Collimonas fungivorans: one gene and its partners. The protein of the gene in region 3 binds, or shares a complex with, the protein of the main gene of each other region. Links are inferred from orthologs where the notes say so. Each region holds a gene or a part of one and is shown on either strand. Other genes may lie near its edges.

Region 1 (5,940 bases), 1.4 Mb from region 3 along the record:
CTTGTGCAGCTGGTCGGCCAGCAGCGCATCCGAGAAGCGTCCCGGATATTGCATGATGACGTCGAAAGCCAGTGAACCGCAAATGAGAGAGGTCATAATAAAAGAGGAAAACTCGCTGGTTGGCGCGGATGGTCTGCGCAAATAAAATAATTACGGGATAGAGTTTAAGCGCAACCGGCAAACTTTGCGCCGCTCACTGCAGGCCCTAAGGATAATACAGGTACACCCGGTAACCGGACGCCTTCAGCTGCAATAGCTCAAAACCCAGCTTCACAGGCTGTTCCTGGTCGCTGGCGAAACCCTGGGCCGGATTGGCCGATGCGCTCAAATAATCGTGGGGGTAAACACCCGGCGCGCTATCGCCTTCTCGTTGCCGTCGTTTAAGGTCAGTTCGATATTGGGCCAGGCTTGCACCGTGTCGCTGCGGTTGCGCAGCAGCAGGTTCAGCGAAAACAGGTTGCGGGCCGGATCGACCGCCTGCAGCTCGTTGGCTTCGATGGAAATGCTGTCGATTTTCATGGGCAGGCCGACGCTGCAGCCGATTTTCGCGCAAGCGCCGACCAGCACCGGCTTGAGCTGCGGCACGCGCGCCGCCAGCTGGTCGCGAAAGAAATAAGTCGATTGTCCGGCCAACCCGACCAGCAGTAGCGCACCTGCGCCCCACATGGCCCAGCGCAGCGTGCCGCCGATCCGTTGCCTGCGCCTTGCGCTCAGCACAAAATCGGGCTCGTCGGCAGCAGCCGGCTCCGGTTCGGCAGCGGTTTTGTCGCGGTTCTTCTTTTTGCTGCTGCCGTCGCCGCCGTCCGCTGCGTTCGAGGGATTTGCCACGGCAGGGGTCTTTTCCGCCCGCCACGGCTTGCGCTGCAATTCATCGATGATGCGATCCAGTTCATCGTCGTCAGCAGCGGTGCCGGATTCGGCTTTTGCAGCCTGCACGTAATCTTCCTGGCCGGCGACATGCATCAAGGTCATGCGCGCCATCTGCTTGTCTTCGTCTTCGTCGACATGACGATGCCAGACATTCGGCGTCGGCGGATTGCTTGCCGCTTCGTCCGGATCGGTAGAGGCGGAGGGTTTGATCAGGCCGAACGGCGTGTGATGCACATCGGCCGGCGCCGACTGGCTGGTTTCTTCGGCGATCCGCAAATCCTCTTCGAGGCCGTCAATCGCCGCTTCCACCCGACCCGATGCCATTGATCGGCCGGTGGTTTCAGGCGCGGCTGAAGGTGCGATGACAGGCAACGGGTGATCTGTGGCGACGGCGACTGCCGGCTCGGGTTCTGGTGTTGGTCTCGGTATCGGCGTTGGTTCGGGCGCGACGTAAACCGGGGGCGGCGGAGCGCTATGCTGCGGTTCCGCCTGGGGTGCTTCGTCAGCGCCAAACCCGTGGGTCTGGATAGTTACAGCATCTTGCTCTGGCGCCGTTGCAGGCGCCGGCACCGGTCTCGATATCGGGACCGATACCGGGACCGATACCGGGACCGCCACGTCGGGCCGCACCAGGTGCTCGATGCCATTGAAGACTTCGCGGCAGCTGCCGCAGCGAACCAGGCCGCCGCGCAGCTTCAGCTGGTCGTTGGCGACCCGGAAGGTGGTCTGGCAATGCGGACATTGGGTCGCGAGCGCCATGGCCTGCTTACTTCAAGGTTCCGGACAGCGCTACCCAGCCATCCTGCTCTGCCCAGACACTCAGGGGCAGCCACTGCGCGTAGGCGGCGATGACGTCTTGCGCCTGTTCCGCCAGCACGCCGGACAGGGTCAGGCTGCCGCCGGCAGCGATGCGGCTGCACAGCATGGGCGCCATCAGCTTGAGCGGACCGGACAGGATGTTGGCGACCACGATATCGAATACTTGCACCGTGCTCTTGGCGCTGAAATCTTCCGGCAGGTAATAGGCGACGTCGCAGTGATTGCGTTCGCTGTTGTAGCGTGCTGCATCGATCGCATGCGGGTCGATATCGACGCCGACGACGGTGCTGTCGCTGCCGAGTTTCATGGCCACCATGGCCAGGATGCCCGAGCCGCAGCCGTAATCGAGCAGCGATTTCGGCTTTTGCAGCGGTACATGGATTTCCAGCCATTCCATGCAAAGGCGGGTGGTCGGATGGCTGCCGGTGCCGAAAGCCAGGCCCGGATCGAGTTCCAGGATCAGGCCGTTGGCGTCGGGCGCATCGTGCCAGCTAGGCACCACCCAGATATTCTTGCCGATATGGATGGGTTCAAACTGCGATTGCGTCAGCCGCACCCAGTCTTGCGCCGCCACCGGCCGCAGCGAGTAGGGCGGGACCGCGACGCCGCAAGCCTTGGCGGCGTTGCTGACGATCGCTGCATGATCGGCGTCGACTTCGGCCAGCACCACTACCCGGCTGCGCTGCCAGGCGGCTTCCTTGGGTTCCATGCCGGGTTCGCCGAACAAAGGCTGCTCGGCGGCGGTTCCCAGGTCGGCATCTTCCACCGAAACCGATAAGGCGCCGGCATCCATCAACGCATCAGACAGCGTTTCGGCGTCGTTCAGGGCAACTTCAATAACAATTTCGGTCCAGCTCATCAGATGCCTTACTGTGTAATGGAAACTCCCTAAGGGGAATCCTTATTTCTTTGCTGCTTTATCCGTTTCCTTCGCCACCACCGGCCGCTCGGCCAGTTTGTGTTCCAGGTAGTGGATGTTGGTGCCGCCTTCGATGAAACGGGCGTCAATCATCAGTTCACGGTGCAGCTGGATGTTGGTTTGAATCCCTTCCACCACCATCTCGGACAGGGCGATCTGCATCCGCTTGATCGCCTGCTCACGGGTGGAACCATAGGAAATTACCTTGCCCACCATCGAATCATAATGCGGCGGCACGAAATAACCCGCATAGGCATGGGAATCGACCCGGATGCCAGGACCGCCAGGCGCATGCCACGACAGGATCTTGCCTGGCGACGGCGTGAACTTGAACGGGTCTTCGGCGTTGATGCGGCATTCGATGGCGTGGCCGGAGAGCTGGATATCGCGCTGGCGGAAGCGCAGCTTTTCGCCGGCGGCGATGCGGATCTGTTCCTGCACGATGTCGATGCCGGTGATCATTTCGGTGATCGGATGCTCAACCTGGACCCGAGTGTTCATTTCGATGAAATAGAACTCGCCGTTTTCATACAGGAATTCGAAAGTGCCGGCGCCGCGGTAATCCATCTTGCGGCAAGCTTCGGCGCAGCGGTCGCCGATTTTTTCGATGACCTTGCGCGGGATGCCTGGCGCCGGCGCTTCTTCGATCACTTTCTGGTGGCGGCGCTGCATGGAGCAATCGCGTTCGCCCAGCCAGACTGCGTTCTTGAACTGGTCGGCCAGGATCTGGATTTCCACGTGGCGCGGATTTTCCAGGTACTTCTCCATATACACTTCCGGATTGCCGAACGCGGCGCCGGCTTCGGTCTTGGTCATGGTCACCGCATTGGCCAGCGCCGCTTCGGTGTGCACCACGCGCATGCCGCGTCCGCCGCCGCCGCCGGCCGCCTTGATGATGACCGGATAGCCGATCTTGCGGGCAATCTTGACGATTTCCTTCGGATCATCCGGCAACGCGCCTTCCGAGCCGGGAACGCAGGGCACGCCGGCGCGGATCATGGCTTGTTTGGCCGATACTTTATCGCCCATCAGGCGGATGTTCGCCGGCCGCGGGCCGATGAACACGAAACCCGACTGCTCAACCCGCTCGGCGAAATCGGCGTTCTCGGACAGGAAGCCGTAGCCTGGGTGGATGGCCTCGGCGTCGGTCACTTCAGCTGCGCTGATGATGGCCGGCATGTTGAGGTAGCTCAGGCTGGATGGCGCCGGCCCGATACAGACCGATTCGTCCGCCAGTTTCACATACTTGGCGTCACGGTCTGCCTCGGAATGGACCATGACGGTCTTGATGCCCATTTCACGGCAGGCGCGTTGGATGCGCAAGGCGATTTCGCCGCGGTTGGCGATAAGGATTTTTTCAAACATAGTAATTGGTATATGCGTCGCTAAGAGTTAAGCGTTATCAAGCATTGGGTTGACAATGCGGCCTTGGCACAAAGGCCCGCACTGGCAACCAGAACGGCGGGACCCGGATGAGCGGATGCCGCCGTGCAGGCTACTCGGTAGTTCTCTCGGTACAGATCGCTCGGTACAAATCTATCAACCAATGATGAACAGCGGCTGGCCGAATTCGACCGGCTGGCCGTTTTCCACCAGTATCTTCTTCACTACGCCGGAAGCGTCGGCTTCGATTTCATTGAGCAGCTTCATCGCTTCGATGATGCACAGCGTGCCGCCTTCCTTGATTTCCGAGCCGATTTCGACAAATGCCGGCGAGCCGGGCGCCGACGAGCGGTAGAAGGTACCGACCATAGGCGATTTGACGATATGGCCTTCCGGTACAGCGGCCACTTCTACCGGCGCCGCGGCAGCCACTGGCGCCGGTGCGGCTACCTGGTACTGGGCCGGATGCTGTTGTTGCGGTTGCATCATGACAACCTGGTTTTGCTGGGATGCAGACGACTTGACGATACGGACCTTGCTTTCGCCTTCCGTCACTTCCAGCTCTTCGATGTCTGATTCAGCGACGAGGTCGATCAGCGTTTTGAGTTTTCTCAAATCCATATGCAATCCTTCAGAATAAATAATGAAAAGCTATTTTCGTTTTTATGACACGCAATCCGGCGCTGCAAAGGATCTGCGAACGCCGCATTGCTGCAAGATTATCAACTAGAGTTTCTTAATGGCAAAATCAATTGCTGCATGATAGCCATCCACGCCTAAACCGCAAATGACTCCAACAGCGACATCCGATAAATAGGAATGATGTCGAAACGCTTCTCGCTGGTGGATATTCGAGATGTGGACCTCGACAAAACGGATTGCCACTCCGCTCAATGCGTCGCGCAGGGCGACGCTGGTGTGCGTGAGCCCGCCCGGGTTGATCACAATGGCGTCGACGCCTTCTGCCTTGGCCGCATGGATGCGGTCTATCAGGGCGCCTTCGTGATTGCTTTGGAAGTGCTCAAGCCGAGCCCCAGCAGCAGTTGCCTGGACCCGAGCTGCTTGTTCGATATCGCTCAGCGAGGTCGAACCGTAGACTTCTGGCTCTCTTGTACCCAGCAAATTCAGGTTGGGTCCGTTGAGTAGAAGTATATTTTTTGCCATGGAGATGGTGCTCCGTTTGACGACGATGGCCGCATTTTGCCGTCAAATGACGTTGACTGGCAAGGGGAAATTTGTTTCTGTGAAATTTCAGCCTGGCATTGTTAAATGTTTTTGCAGTAAGTTTTCATCTTATAGCAATGCCAAGTCTTTTCGCAATTCGTCGAATTTGATGCTGCCCAGGTACATTTTTTTCACTGCGCCATCGTGGCCGATCAAGACGGTGAACGGCAGGCCGCCGCTCTGGTTGCCGAACTGCCGCAATAGTGCGGTGGCGCCGGTACCGGCCACATACAAGGGGTAGGAGATTTTGTATTTGTCGGCAAATTTTGCGATGTTGTCGGCAGAATCGATGCCGATGCCCACAACCTGGATGTTTTTGGCAGCTATCTCGGTTTGTAGGGCATTCAGTTCCGGCATCTCTTCCACGCAGGGCGCACACCAGGTTGCCCAGAAATTGACGACCAGGGGTTTGCCTTTCCACTGCGACAAGGCGCTGGCCTTGCCGCTGGCGTCAGGCATTTCCTGGGCCAGCAGGGCCGCTACCGCCACGCTTTCCGGCGCAGCCGGGGTATGGCGTTGCATGCCGAAATAAACGCCGATCGCGCAAAATAGGATGGCGATCGGCACAAATATCAATATGTTTCTTTTCATCAATCTTCTTCTTTATCGATCAAGGCGAGTACGGTATTCAGGTCGGCCCTTAATATACGCCCACCGGACGCGGCCCTGATACTACCGCGCAAATCGTCGGTTTCATATAGGGTCAGGTGCAGGCCCTCTTTCTT
Region 2 (5,730 bases), 760 kb from region 3 along the record:
AGAGCAAGATATCCTACTCAAAATTCAAGCTCGTCAAGCGGCAAAAATAGCCAAGGATTTTTCTGCCGCAGACCTGATTCGCAAGGAACTGCTGGCCGAAGGCATCTTGCTGGAAGATAAGCCCGGCGGTCAAACCGAATGGCGAAGGGCCTAAACGTATGCAAAAAGCGATAGCTGTCGACTCCAGGTTCTTTGTGCCTTCGTATTGGGAAGACGCCAAGGCCGAGTTGATGAAGCGTGACCGTATCATGCGTAAACTGATCCCGCAATTCGGTGACCTGCACCTGGTTGGCCGCGGCGAAGCGTTTACCACGCTGGCGCGTTCGGTGGTCGGCCAGCAGGTTTCGGTCAAGGCGGCGGAATCTGCATGGCAAAAATTTCTGTTAGTCTGTCCCAAGACGACTCCGGCCCAGGTATTGAAAGCGGGCCCGGAGCAACTTGCTGCTTGCGGCTTGTCTAAGCGTAAAGCGGACTATATTCTCGACCTGGCTGACCATTTCAAGGCAAAACGCGTCAATGCCGAGCAGTGGATGGAGATGGACGATGAGGATGTCATCGCGGACCTGACGCAGATTCGCGGCATCGGACGCTGGACAGCGGAGATGTTTTTGATATTTAATTTGCTCCGGCCAAATATTTTGCCTTTGGATGATTTAGGATTGCTTAAAGGCATTAGTGTCAATTATTTTTCAGGAGAGCCGGTTTCGCGCAGCGATGCGCGCGAAGTGTCGGCCAATTGGGAGCCATGGCGTACAGTGGCGACCTGGTATCTATGGCGTAGCCTGGATGCGACGTCTGCAGAATATCAAGTCATTGCTGAATAGTAACTTATTCGGTAATGATGGTTTAAACAAGGGAATAATATGAGTAAAACAACATTCCTCGGCTTCGAGCAACCGATCGCCGAGTTAGATGCCAAGATCGAAGAGCTGCGTTTCGTCCAGGACGATTCGGCGGTGGACATTTCGGAAGAAATCGATCGCCTGTCGAAAAAAAGCCAGCAATTGACCAAGGATATCTACGCAAAGTTAACTCCTTGGCAAGTTTCCCAGATCTCACGGCATCCGCAGCGTCCTTACACCATGGACTACGTGAATGAAATCTTCACCGATTTCCATGAGTTGCACGGCGACCGCACTTATGCCGACGACCAGTCGATCGTCGGCGGCCTGGCGCGTTTCAACGGCCAGGCTTGCATGGTGATCGGCCACCAAAAGGGGCGCGACACCAAGGAACGCGCCTTGCGCAATTTCGGCATGCCCAAGCCGGAAGGTTATCGCAAGGCTTTGCGCCTGATGAAAGTCGCGGAAAAATTCGGCCTGCCGATTTTTACCTTTGTCGATACGCCTGGCGCTTTCCCCGGCATCGATGCCGAAGAGCGCGGCCAGTCGGAAGCCATCGGCCACAACCTGTACGCGATGGCCGAGCTGAAAGTGCCGCTGATTGCTACCATCATCGGTGAAGGCGGCTCCGGCGGCGCGCTGGCGATTGCGGTCGGCGACGCGGTCCTGATGCTGCAGTACGCGACTTATTCGGTGATCTCGCCGGAAGGTTGTGCGTCGATCCTGTGGAAAACCGCCGAGCGCGCAGCCGATGCTGCCGATGCACTGGGCCTGACCGCGCATCGCCTGAAAGCCGTCGGCCTGATCGACAAGATCGTCAGCGAACCGCTGGGCGGCGCCCATCGCGATCCGAAGCAAATGGCTTCCTTGCTCAAGCGCGCGCTGGCCGATACGCTGCGCCAGTTCCAGGGCGTCAAGACCAAGGACCTGCTGAATGCACGCCATGAAAAACTGATGAGCTACGGTAAATTCAAGGAAGTGCTGGCAGCAGAATAGGCGTGTCGAATTCATCTATCACAAGTATCAGTGCGTACTTAGAAAACACCTTGGCAGGGATCGCGCAAGCTTTCCCCGCAACTGTCTCGCAACAGCCGGCACGATTAGCGGTCGCCTATAGCGGCGGACTGGACTCTAGCGTGCTGCTGCATGCAGTTGCACAGTATGCCGGCGCGCATGGCGTCCAGTTGTTCGCCTTCCACATCCATCACGGCATCAGCCCTAACGCCGACCAGTGGCAAAGCCATTGCGCCGAGGCTTGCGCCAGGCTGGGCGTGGTCTTCGATACCCGTAGCATCGAATTGCGCAACAGCGACAAGAACGGCGTGGAAGAAGCGGCACGCATCAGCCGCTATGCGGCGCTGGGCGATTTATGCCGCCAGCACCAGATCCCTTTGCTATTGACAGGACATCACCTGGACGACCAGGCCGAGACCGTGCTGCTGCAGCTGTTGCGCGGTTCGGGTGCGGCTGGCCTGTCCGGCATGGATCGCTGGAATACGGCGCCGACCTTGCTGGGCGACGCTGTTTTGCTGATGGCGCGGCCGCTGCTGAAAGTGTCGCGGGCGGCGCTGGAGCAATACGCAGCGGCGCAGCAGCTGACGTTTATCGAAGACGAATCGAACCACGATCCGCGTTATGCCCGCAATGCCTTGCGCCAGCAAGTCATGCCGGTGCTGGCGCAGTATTTCCCCGGTTTCCAGGAGCGCTTTTCGCGCAGCGCCGGGCATATGCAGACTACCCAGCGGTTGCTGATCGACCTGGCGGCGCAAGACATGGCCGTTTGCGCAGACGGCGCCTGCCTTGACCTGGAACACGTGCGCCAGTTGAGCGGGGAGCGCATCGATAACCTGTTGCGTTACTGGTTCGGCTTGCATCACTTGCGCATGCCGTCCAGCGCCTGGCTCAGTGAAATGCGCCAGCAATTGCTGGAAGCAAAAGCCGATGCCCAGTTGTGCGTGACCCATCCCGACTGCCACATCCGTCGTCACCGGAACCGGGTGTTCCTGACGCCGCGCGACGATGTCGACCGTTCCGAGATTGAACCGCAAGCGTTCCACTGGAACGGCGAGGCCGAGATGCGCTTCCCGCAATTCGGCGGCGTCTTGCATTTCGACCAGGCAGAGCAGGGCATCGCTGCTGACTGGCTGCGCGCACAACCCTTGCAAATTCAATATCGTTGCGGCGGCGAGCGCCTCAAGCTGGCCCTGAATCGTCCCACCAAGAGCGTGAAGTACCACTACCAGGCCTTTGATGTGCCGCCATGGGAGCGCGAGCGCCTGCCGTTGGTGAGCAGCGGCAAGCAGATCCTGTTTGCAGCCGGCATCGGCATGGATTGCCTGCAACTGGCGACCGAGCCGGGCCTGCATATCAGCCTGCGCTGGCAGGCCGATGAATTGCTGTTCAAGCAAGATATCTGATTCCCGGCATAGATGGTATTGTGCTTTCCGCAAGGTGAGCCACTTGTCATAATGTGTCGTTGCGGGTACAGTAAAGGGTTGATTTTTCTTTTTCTTGCACTCGTCTCCTTCCAACACCCACCCTCCCTATGGCTTTAATCGTCCACAAATACGGCGGCACTTCGATGGGCTCGCCCGAGCGCATCAAGAATGTCGCCAAGCGCGTCGCCAAATGGCATGACGCCGGCCACCAAATCGTCGTGGTGCCCTCCGCGATGTCCGGTGAAACCAACCGCCTGCTGGGCCTGGCAAAAGAAATTACCGCCCAGCCCGATCCGCGCGAACTCGATATGCTGGCCTCCACCGGCGAGCAGGCTTCGGTTGCCTTGCTGGCCATGGCCTTGCAAGCGATAGGCAAGCAGGCGGTGTCGTACGCCGGCTGGCAAGTTGCGATCAAGACCGATTCAGCCCATACCAAGGCGCGCATCCGTTCGATCGACGACACCAAAGTGCGGCAAGACCTGGATGCCGGCAAGGTAGTGATCATCACCGGTTTCCAGGGCATCGACGAACTGGGCAATATCACGACCCTGGGCCGCGGAGGTTCCGATACGTCGGCAGTGGCCGTCGCTGCAGCGCTGCAGGCAGCGGAATGCCTGATCTATACCGACGTCGACGGCGTCTACACTACCGACCCGCGCGTGGTGTCGGATGCGCGCCGCCTGAAGACGGTCACGTTCGAAGAGATGCTGGAGATGGCGTCGCTGGGCTCGAAAGTGCTGCAGATCCGCTCGGTCGAATTCGCCGGAAACTACAAGATGCCGACGCGCGTGCTGTCGTCGCTGACTGACCCTTTAATGCCATTGGAAGAAGAAGCAATTTCCGGCACCCTGATTTCGTTTGAGGAAGACACCAAGATGGAACAAGCCACCATTACCGGCATCGCGTTCAACCGCGACGAGACCAAGATTACCGTGCTCGGCGTACCCGACCGTCCCGGCATCGCCTACCAGATCCTCGGCGCGGTCGCCGATGCCAATATCGAAGTCGACATGATCATCCAGAATCAGTCGGTGGATGGCAAGACCGATTTCACTTTCACCGTGCCGCGCGGTGAATACACCAAGGCGATGGATGTCCTGAACGAGAAGGTCAAGGCGAATATCGGCGCGGCCAGCATCACCGGCGACGCCAAGGTGTCGAAGGTGTCGGTGGTCGGCGTCGGCATGCGCAGCCACGTCGGCATCGCTTCGCAGATGTTCCGCACCTTGTCGGAAGAGGGCATCAATATCCAGATGATTTCGACCTCCGAAATCAAGATTTCGGTGCTGATCGATGAAAAGTACATGGAACTGGCCGTGCGCGCCTTGCACAAGGCTTTTGGGCTGGAAAGCGCTTAATCGTAAAGATTCGCGTAGAGAATCACGAAAAAATCACGAAAAAATCACGAAAAAAGCAATTAATTTGGTGTGGTGTTATTGACCAATGCCCCATGAAAAGTTATTATTCGTGTCCTTGACGCGGCGTTGATAAAAGCCGTTTTGAGTTTGGAGGCGTGGCCGAGTGGTCGAAGGCACTTCCCTGCTAAGGAAGCATATGGGCTTAAACCTGTATCGTGGGTTCGACTCCCACCGCCTCCTCCAAGAACATGTTCCGAGTCATTCGGAACGTACAAGAAACCGCATCCAGCCTTGTGCTGATGCGGTTTTTTTGTTTTTGCAGCGCTTTCTTTATCGCTTACTTTATCGCTTAATTGCTTGCTGGAGCGAACCTTGCTTTGTAAACTGGCTCCTAACACTTGTTAACGCGAATTGTTAATGCAGTCAACGGCTGGCTCGAAAGGGACGGTCGCATGATAAAGGTTCCATGGCACGTCATCCATCCTCGTTACAAACAGATATTCCGGCGCCTGGCGCCGTTCCAGCCGCGCAGAAGGCGGGCATAAGCTGGCGCTTCTGGCTGACGTTGCTGGTGGTGCTGGTGCTGGGCGCGCTGGTTTTCAAATCCTTGCACGCGCTGCTTGCCGACGTGCATTACCGCAGCATCGTCCATGCGGTGAAACATACGCCGCTGAACAACCTTTTGCTGGCAATGCTGGCGACCGCGGTCAGCTACCTGTCGCTGGCCGGCTACGATGTGTCCAGCTTGCGCTACGTCGGCGCCAAGGTCAAAGGGACCACCATCGGCTTGACCTCATTTATTGCCTATGCCCTCGGCAATACCGTCGGGCTCGGCGTGCTGACCGGCGGCACGGTGCGCATGCGCTTGTACACCGCCAGCGGGGTCGAGGCTTCCCAGGTGGCGCAAGCCATTGCCTTCAATGCCGGTGCATTCGGCCTCGGCATGACCACTTTCGGTGCTGTCGGCTTGCTGTGGGGCGCAACCCAGGTGCAGCAGCTGGCGCACATCCCGAGCTGGCTGCTGCGTGCGGCGGCTTGCCTGGTATTGCTCGGGGTGGGCGTTTTTATCCTGCTGTGCCGCTTGCGTCGCGA
Region 3 (7,725 bases):
CACGGCATAGGTGTAGGGGTGGAAACCCATGTTGTCGAGGTTCTGCGCCAGGGTGGCGGCCGCATGCGGGTTGTGGGCGACGTCCAGGATCACCAGCGGCTGTCCCGGCAAGACCTGGAAGCGGCCCGGCAAATCCATCATGACGAAACCGCTGCGCACTTCCTGCGCACTGACCGGCAGGCGGTCGCGCAAGGCTTCCAGCGCCGCCAGCGCCGCCGACGCATTCAGCAGCTGGTTGGCGCCGCGCAGGCTGGGGTAGCCGAGCGCATTGCGGCGCTGGCCGCGGCCGCCGTAATTCCACTGCTGCTTGTCGCCGGTATAGTTGAAATCGCGGCCCAGCAGCCAGAGGTCGGCGCCGATGGCGTTGGCGTGGTCGATCAGGGATTGCGGCGGCACCGGATCGCTGCACACCGCGGTTTTGCCGGCGCGGAAGATGCCGGCCTTTTCAAAGCCGATTTTCTCGCGGGTGTCGCCCAGGTATTCGACGTGGTCGATATCGACGCTGGTGACGATGGCAACGTCGGCATCGACGATATTGACCGCATCCAGGCGCCCGCCCAGGCCGACTTCAAGGATTACCACGTCGAGCTTGGCCTCTGCCAGCAAGTGCATGATGGCCAGCGTGGTGAATTCGAAATAAGTCAGGGAAATGTCGCCGCGCTGCGCTTCGACCGCTTCGAAACTGGCGATCAGGGCCGCATCCGAGGCCGATTCGCCGCCGATGCGGGCGCGTTCGTTGAAATCGAGGAAATGCGGCTTGATATACAGGCCGACCTTGTAGCCGGCGCGCAGCAGGATGGATTCCAGCATGGCGCAGGTCGAGCCCTTGCCGTTGGTGCCCGCCACCATGATCACCGGACAATCGAATTGCAGCTGCAGCCGTTCCTTCACCTGCACCACCCGGTCCAGGCCCATGTCTATGGTTTTGAAATGGCGCGATTCCAGCAGAGAGAGCCAGTCGGCCAGCGTCACGGGCTTGGCGGGGATATTTGACATTTTGACATCCAACTAAAAACAAAAGGCCTGAACCGCAACAGTTCAGGCCCTGGGGGCGAAATTCACATCAAGCGATGGATTCGACTGGCTGGTCTTGCAGCAACGCCAACAAACGTGCGATTTCTTCACGCATCTTGCGCCGGTCGACAATCATGTCGACGGCTCCCTTGGTGACCAGGAATTCAGCGCGCTGGAAACCTTCCGGCAGCTTCTCACGCACAGTGTTCTCGATCACGCGCGGGCCGGCAAAACCGATCAGCGCTTTCGGTTCGGCGATCACGACGTCGCCCATGAAGGCGAACGAAGCGGAAACGCCGCCCATGGTCGGGTCGGTCAGGACGCTGATGAACGGCAGCTTCTTCTCCGACAGCTTGGTCAGCATCGAGGTGGTCTTGGCCATCTGCATCAGCGACAGCAAGCCTTCCTGCATGCGTGCACCGCCAGTGGCGGTGATGCAGATGAACGGCACCTTCTGCTCCAGCGCCACCTGGGCGCCGCGCACAAAACGCTCGCCCACCACCGAACCCATGGAACCGCCCATGAATTCAAACTCGAATGCCGCCACCACTACCGGCAGCGTCATGATGGAACCGCCCAGCACGATCAGCGCATCGGTTTCGCCGGTGGCGTCCATCGCGGCTTTCAGGCGGTCGGGGTATTTTTTGCTGTCTTTGAATTTGAGGGTATCGATCGGCAGGGTTTCCTGGCCGATCTCGTAGCGGCCGCCGGCGTCCAGCAAGGCGTCCAGGCGTTCGCGTGCGCGTATCCGCATGTGATGGTCGCACTTCGGGCAAACATGGATGTTCGACTCCAGGTCGGTGCGATACAAAACCGCTTCGCATGACGGGCATTTGACCCACAATCCCTCGGGGATCGATTTACGGGTTGCCGAGTCGCTGCGCTGAATACGTGGGGGTAATAATTTTTCTAGCCAACTCATAGAGCGACCTCCTTCAGATTTTTTTCCTGCCGAATTGTACCTTCATCCCCAAATCGGCGAAATAGCTATTCAAGCCGGCCGGCCCAGGAAATATTTGTCATTTTGATACAAAATCACTCGTCCAGCGCCTTCCTGATCCCCGACAAGAAGCTTTCCACAGCAGCTACCGCCTGTTCGCGCGGCGTATTCTCCAGTTCCTGGATGATCCGGCTGCCGATTACCACCGCATCCGACACCTGCGCCACGGCCTTGGCAGTGGCCGCATCGCGGATGCCGAAACCGACGCCGATTGGCAATTTGACATGTTTGCGGATCGCCTCCACCCGGGCGGCGACTTCGCCGGTATCGATGTTGGCGGCGCCGGTCACGCCCTTCAAGGACACATAATACGTGAATCCGCTGCCGACCTTGGCCACCTGCATGATCCGCTGTTCGGTCGAGGTCGGCGCCAGCAGGAAAATCGGATCCATGCCGTTGGCCTGCATCTTCTCGGCAAACTCTTCGCATTCTTCTGGCGGATAGTCGACCACGATGCTGCCGTCGACCCCGGCCTCTTTCGCAGCGGCAATAAAAACATCAACGCCCATCCGCTCCAGCGGATTGGCATAACCCATCAGCACCACCGGCGTGCTGTTGTTGCTCTGCCGAAATTCGCGCACATAACCCAGCACGTCATGCAGGCTGACGCCGAATTTCAGCGCCCGTTCGCAAGCGCGCTGGATCACCGGGCCTTCCGCCATCGGGTCGGAAAACGGCACGCCCAGCTCTATGATATCGGCGCCACCCCTGACCAGCGCATGCATCAGCGGCACGGTCAGTTCCGGCGCCGGATCGCCGGCGGTGATAAAAGGGATCAAGCCCTTTTTATTGTTTGCAGCGAGCGCTGCCAAGGTAGTCTGGATTCGGGACATGGTATCTATTGGATGAGGTGATCAGGACTGCAGGGCGGGATCGCCGCCCTGCTCTTGGCTTGCTTTAGAGCTTCAGGCGCTCGGCAACGGTATGCATGTCCTTGTCGCCGCGGCCCGACAGATTGGCCAGGACAATCTTATCCTTGGGCAAGGTTGCCGCCAGTTTGGCCGCATACGCCAGCGCGTGGCTCGATTCCAGCGCCGGGATGATGCCCTCGATGCGGCAACAGGTATGGAACGCCGCCAGCGCCTCGTCGTCGGTCACGGTTTCGTAAGTAGCGCGGCCGCAATCCTTGAGCCAAGCGTGTTCCGGACCCACGCCCGGATAATCGAGGCCGGCGGAAATCGAATGGGTCTCGATGATCTGGCCGTTGGCGTCTTGCAGCAGGTAGGTGCGGTTGCCATGCAGCACGCCGGGCGAGCCGAGTGTCAGCGATGCCGCGTGCTTGCCGCTGGCAAGGCCCTCGCCCGCAGCTTCGACCCCGACCAGGGCGACGTCGTGATGATCGATATAGGGATAAAAAATCCCCATCGCATTCGAGCCGCCGCCGATGCAGGCGATCACGTGATCCGGCTGGCGCCCGGTCATCTCCGGCATCTGCACCAGGCACTCATTGCCGATCACCGACTGGAAATCGCGCACCATCATCGGATACGGATGCGGGCCGGCGACCGTGCCGATGATGTAGAAAGTGTCCTCGACGTTGGTGACCCAATCGCGCATGGCTTCGTTAAGCGCATCCTTCAAGGTCTTGGAGCCGGATTCGACCGGCACCACCTTGGCCCCCAGCAGGTTCATGCGGTACACGTTCTGCATCTGGCGCTTGACGTCTTCGCTGCCCATGTACACCACGCATTCAAGGCCGAAGCGGGCGCAGATGGTAGCGGTCGCCACGCCGTGCTGGCCGGCGCCGGTTTCGGCGATCACGCGCGGCTTGCCCATGCGCTTGGCCAGCAGGGCCTGGCCGATGACGTTGTTGATCTTGTGGGCGCCGGTGTGGTTCAAATCCTCGCGTTTGAAATAGATCTGCGCGCCGCCCATCTGCTCCGACCAGCGCTTGGCGTGGTAGATCGGACTGGGACGGCCGACGTAGTGTTTCAGTTCGCTGTGGAATTCGGCCAGGAACTGCGGTTCGTTTTGATATTTGGCGTAAGCCTGCTGCAGTTCGCTCAGCGCCAGGGTCAAGGTTTCCGACACGAAGCTGCCGCCGTACATGCCGAAGTGACCCTTGGCGTCAGGCAGGTTGTATTGAGCGCTCTGGCGCAAGGTGGTATTGGCGAGCGGCTGACGCTCGGCGTACTGCTCGAGGGGTGTGAATTCTTTCATGGCGTATCTTTCCGGTATCTCTCTGTATTCGTTGCTGAGCCTGCCGGCCGGACCTGGGAACTGTTGCTAAACTAAAGTCCGGCTGGATCGGCGTCCGCCTGCCGTACCGCGGCAATGAATGCGCGAATCTTGGCGGCGTCCTTGATGCCCTTGTCTTGCTCGACGCCACTGCTGATGTCGACCGCAAAGGGACGTACGCGCTTTACCGCGTCAGTCGCATTGTGCACGCTCAAGCCACCACTTAAAACGACCTGAGGCGCGAGTTCTTTTGGGATGAGAGACCAATCAAATACCTTTCCACTACCGCCATAAGCTTCAACCAGGGTATCCAGCAGCAATCCGGCAAACAAATGGCTGCTGCTGCGATATGCCTGAGCGTATTCTAGCAAATCGGCGGCGGTTGTAGCACTGCCGATGCGCATGGCCCGGATAAACGGCCGGTTTACCGCCTGCGCCAGCGCCGTGCACTGCTCGACGCTCTCGTCGCCATGGAACTGCAGCAGCGATACTGGCGCCTGCGCCACGATTTCCTGCAACTGCGCCGGCTCGATGTTGACAAACAGGCCAACCGTGGTGACGAACGGCGGCGCCTTGGCGATCAGGCCGGCGGCCTGCTGCGGCGTGACGTAGCGCGGGCTTTTCGGATAGAACACAAAACCCAGGGCGTCGGCGCCCGCCGCAACGGCGGCTTGCACATCCTGCTCGCGGGTCAGGCCGCAGATCTTGATTCGGGTGCGGTGGCTCATGGAATTCAATCTGGTCAGAAAAACATCAGGAAGCGCAATATATCATCTTGAAGCATGTCGAATTGACAGCAAAATCCTGCGACGCCTATTCAGGTCACGCGTGGGTACGGAGCACCCAGCCTACAGCCAAGGCAAAATCCCTGCCGGCTGCTGCGGCAAACGCCACTTAGGATCATAAGCCACTTGCGCCAGGTACAGGCCGTCCGGCATGAAAGTCGGCGCCGCGCGGCCGCGGTCACGCTGGGCCAGCAACTCGGCCAGCCATTCCGGCGGCTTGCTGGCGTTGCCGGCGTAGACCAGCGAGCCGACGATATTGCGCACCATATGATGCAGGAAGGCATTGGCGCGCAAGCTGAACACGATCAGGTCGCCGCGCCGCTCGATGCGGATCTCTTCCATGGTGCGTACCGGCGACTTGGCCTGGCACTCCACTGCGCGGAAGGCGGAAAAATCATGGGTGCCGACCAAGTGCGCCGCGGCCTGGCGCATCAGCTCGAGCTCCAGCGGCCGGAACACCCAGCCGGCCTTGCCTTCCAACAACGGCGAACGGACCGGGTTGTTGTACAAAAGGTAGTGATAGGTCCTGGCGGTGGCGCTGAAACGTGCATGGAATTGATCTTCGCCTTCGGCAGGAGCAGGCACTTCATGCGCCCAGCGCACCGCGATCGACGGCGGCAGGAAAGCATTCAGGCCGCGCACCCAGGAAAATGTTTCGCGCGACAACGCAGTATCGAAATGCACCACCTGTTCCAGCGCATGCACGCCGGAATCGGTACGGCCGGCGCAAGTGGTGTCGATTGCGCCCTGCGTGAATTTCTGCAAGGCGGCTTCCAGCCTGTCCTGCACGGTCTTGCCGCTGGGCTGGGTCTGCCATCCTTGCCAAGGCGTGCCGTCGTACTGCACGCCGAGAACAATACGGTTCAAATTCGGATTCAAATCCGGTTCCAATCTTGAAAAAAACAAACGGGCGCCAGCATAACGCCGCGCCCGTCAAAAGCAAAAATGCTGAAGCTATTGTACTAGTTACATCACAGCTTGGTCAGCAAGGACTTGGCCGCATCGACCTGCTCCGCGCTGCCGCCCTTCAAGACTTCTTCCAGCAGTTCGCGTGCGCCTTCCTTGTCGCCGATTTCCTTGTATGCGACGGCCAGGTCCAGCTTGGTCGCCATTTCAGGATTAGCCGTCGAGGATATGGCGGTCTCAACCGCTGCCGGAGCTGCGCTGGCGGCTGGCGCATGTGCATGGATCGCACTGTCCAGGTCCAGGTTCATGCCGGCCAGGTTGAACTCCAGCGGCGCCACCATGGGTTCCGCATGCTGGGCATACGAAGGCGCCGCCGGCGCTCTGGCTGGCTTGGTTTCTGTCGGAATATCGATATGGGCATGGGCCGGTTCGTAGTTCGAAGGCTGGCCGCCTGCCGGCAGTTCCAGCGAGCTGAACGCCATTGCCGCTGCTGCCACCGAGCTCTTTTCCACGGCTTTCGGCGCGGCTGCAGCAGGCGCGGCAGCAGGCTTGTGATCCAATTCGAAATCGAGAGCGTCGAGCATCGATTTGCCGGCGTCATGGGAAGCCGACAGCAACACGGTGTTCTGGTTGGCAGAAGTTTCGCTGCCGAGTTCTTCCAGGTCGAAATCCATGTCAGCCGCTGGCGTCGCGGCTGCTGCGCTGCTGTGCTTGCCCAGTTCCGTTGCGGTCAATGGCGCCAGCAGCTGGGTCGGCGCGGCCGGGTGCACCAGCTCAGGAATCGGCGCCACAGCGTGCGGTTCGGTCGGCGCTGTCAGGGAATTGAAATCGAGGCCGTCCATCGGCTGGGTCGGCGCGGTAATCGCATCCGCCTTGGCGATCACCTGGTCTTGCAACTTGCCGCCGCCGTACAAAGGATTGGCCGGATCGACATTCAGGCCCAGCGCGGCGGCCTGTTGCCAATCTTCGCCTTCGCCGCGGGTAAGGCTGTAAAGCTCGCTGGCCAGGATTTCAAACGAACGCGGATCCTTGCGGTTGGCGTAGATTTCCAGCAGCTTGACGCGGATCGCGTTGCGGCTTGGCTGGTTGCGCAGGGCTTCTTTCAGGATTTCCTCGGCTTGCGCATCGCGTCCGTAAGCGATATATACATCGGCTTCCGCGACCGGGTCGACATTGGTGTCCAGGTGGCTGACCGACGGCACGAAATTCGAATTGAAGATGCTGTTCTTGGTGTCGACGCTTTGTCCGCCAGTCGAGCCGAACAGGGAATTACCCTTCAGGCCCGTATTTGTCATCGGCGCTCCGCTGCTGTCCAGGAAAGCCTGCTGGCGCGCACGATTGCGGCGATAGCGGAACAGGCCAAGCCCGGCCAGCAACGCCACCAGGACGCCGCCAACCGGCAGCAGCAATGGATTTTCGGTAATGCTTTCGATGAAGCTCGGTTCTGGCGGCGGCGCAACTGCCTTTGGCTTGGCCGGCGCAGGAGCTGGCGCGGCTGCAACCGGTGCTGCCGCGATCGGCGCAGCGCTGGCGACGCCTGTATCGACAATAGCGGCAGGAGCCGAGCTGGCAGCGGCCGGTTCAGCCGCTGCAGGTGCGGCAGCCGCCGGCGCGGGCGCCACTATAGGAACTGCTGCCGCAGGCGCTGCTGCCGGCGGCGTGACCGGTACCGCAGCGGCCGGCGCTGCCGCCACAGGGGTTGCCGGGGCCGCAGGTTTCACATTGGCAGCCTGGTTCTGCAGGTCAGCCAGGTTCTTGTTCTTCAATTCCAGCGTCTTTTGCAGATCGCTGACATTTTTTTCCAGTTCCTTGACGCGTGCCGCCGCTTCGGCAGCCGCTTTT

The links. The genes of interacting proteins can lie anywhere in the genome.
Region 1: the proteins of accD (region 3) and accB are in contact, whole or in part, in a solved structure (PDB 8UXZ), measured with the Escherichia coli proteins. The link is inferred for Collimonas fungivorans from one-to-one orthologs.
Region 2: the proteins of accD (region 3) and CFter6_RS13835 are in contact, whole or in part, in a solved structure (PDB 8UXZ), measured with the Escherichia coli proteins. The link is inferred for Collimonas fungivorans from one-to-one orthologs.

Annotation. Positions count from the first base shown.
Region 1 is NZ_CP013232.1:1,121,288-1,127,227, forward strand. What follows is about bases 2,881-5,848. They hold accB (acetyl-CoA carboxylase biotin carboxyl carrier protein), read right to left. Parts: upstream 4,613-5,848; coding sequence 4,148-4,612; downstream 2,881-4,147. Other genes in these bases: accC (acetyl-CoA carboxylase biotin carboxylase subunit), read right to left, coding at 2,881-3,973; aroQ (type II 3-dehydroquinate dehydratase), read right to left, coding at 4,718-5,155; CFter6_RS04880 (TlpA family protein disulfide reductase), read right to left, coding at 5,285-5,806; CFter6_RS04885 (hypothetical protein), read right to left, coding at 5,806-5,848. Also shown: CFter6_RS04850 (carbohydrate kinase family protein), read right to left, coding at 1-96; CFter6_RS26330 (DUF3426 domain-containing protein), read right to left, coding at 206-328; CFter6_RS26710 (DUF3426 domain-containing protein), read right to left, coding at 325-1,629; prmA (50S ribosomal protein L11 methyltransferase), read right to left, coding at 1,637-2,548; more of accC, read right to left, coding at 2,591-2,880; more of CFter6_RS04885, read right to left, coding at 5,849-5,940. UniProt on the Escherichia coli protein: This protein is a component of the acetyl coenzyme A carboxylase complex; first, biotin carboxylase catalyzes the carboxylation of the carrier protein and then the transcarboxylase transfers the carboxyl group to form malonyl-CoA.
Region 2 is NZ_CP013232.1:3,252,680-3,258,409, reverse strand. The notes cover bases 93-2,850. They hold CFter6_RS13835 (acetyl-CoA carboxylase carboxyltransferase subunit alpha), read left to right. Parts: upstream 93-863; coding sequence 864-1,838; downstream 1,839-2,850. Other genes in these bases: tilS (tRNA lysidine(34) synthetase TilS), read left to right, coding at 1,889-2,850; CFter6_RS13840 (DNA-3-methyladenine glycosylase family protein), read left to right, coding at 159-824; cysS (cysteine--tRNA ligase), read left to right, coding at 93-154. In the rest of the region: more of cysS, read left to right, coding at 1-92; more of tilS, read left to right, coding at 2,851-3,259; CFter6_RS13825 (aspartate kinase), read left to right, coding at 3,388-4,638; bifunctional lysylphosphatidylglycerol flippase/synthetase MprF, read left to right, coding at 5,105-5,730. UniProt on the Escherichia coli protein: Component of the acetyl coenzyme A carboxylase (ACC) complex. First, biotin carboxylase catalyzes the carboxylation of biotin on its carrier protein (BCCP) and then the CO(2) group is transferred by the carboxyltransferase to acetyl-CoA to form malonyl-CoA.
Region 3 is NZ_CP013232.1:2,491,710-2,499,434, reverse strand. The notes cover bases 1-2,941. They hold accD (acetyl-CoA carboxylase, carboxyltransferase subunit beta), read right to left. Parts: upstream 1,937-2,941; coding sequence 1,064-1,936; downstream 1-1,063. Other genes in these bases: trpB (tryptophan synthase subunit beta), read right to left, coding at 2,912-2,941; trpA (tryptophan synthase subunit alpha), read right to left, coding at 2,050-2,847; folC (bifunctional tetrahydrofolate synthase/dihydrofolate synthase), read right to left, coding at 1-996. Also shown: more of trpB, read right to left, coding at 2,942-4,174; CFter6_RS10755 (phosphoribosylanthranilate isomerase), read right to left, coding at 4,246-4,920; tRNA pseudouridine(38-40) synthase TruA, read right to left, coding at 5,041-5,856; CFter6_RS10745 (motility hub landmark protein FimV), read right to left, coding at 5,949-7,725.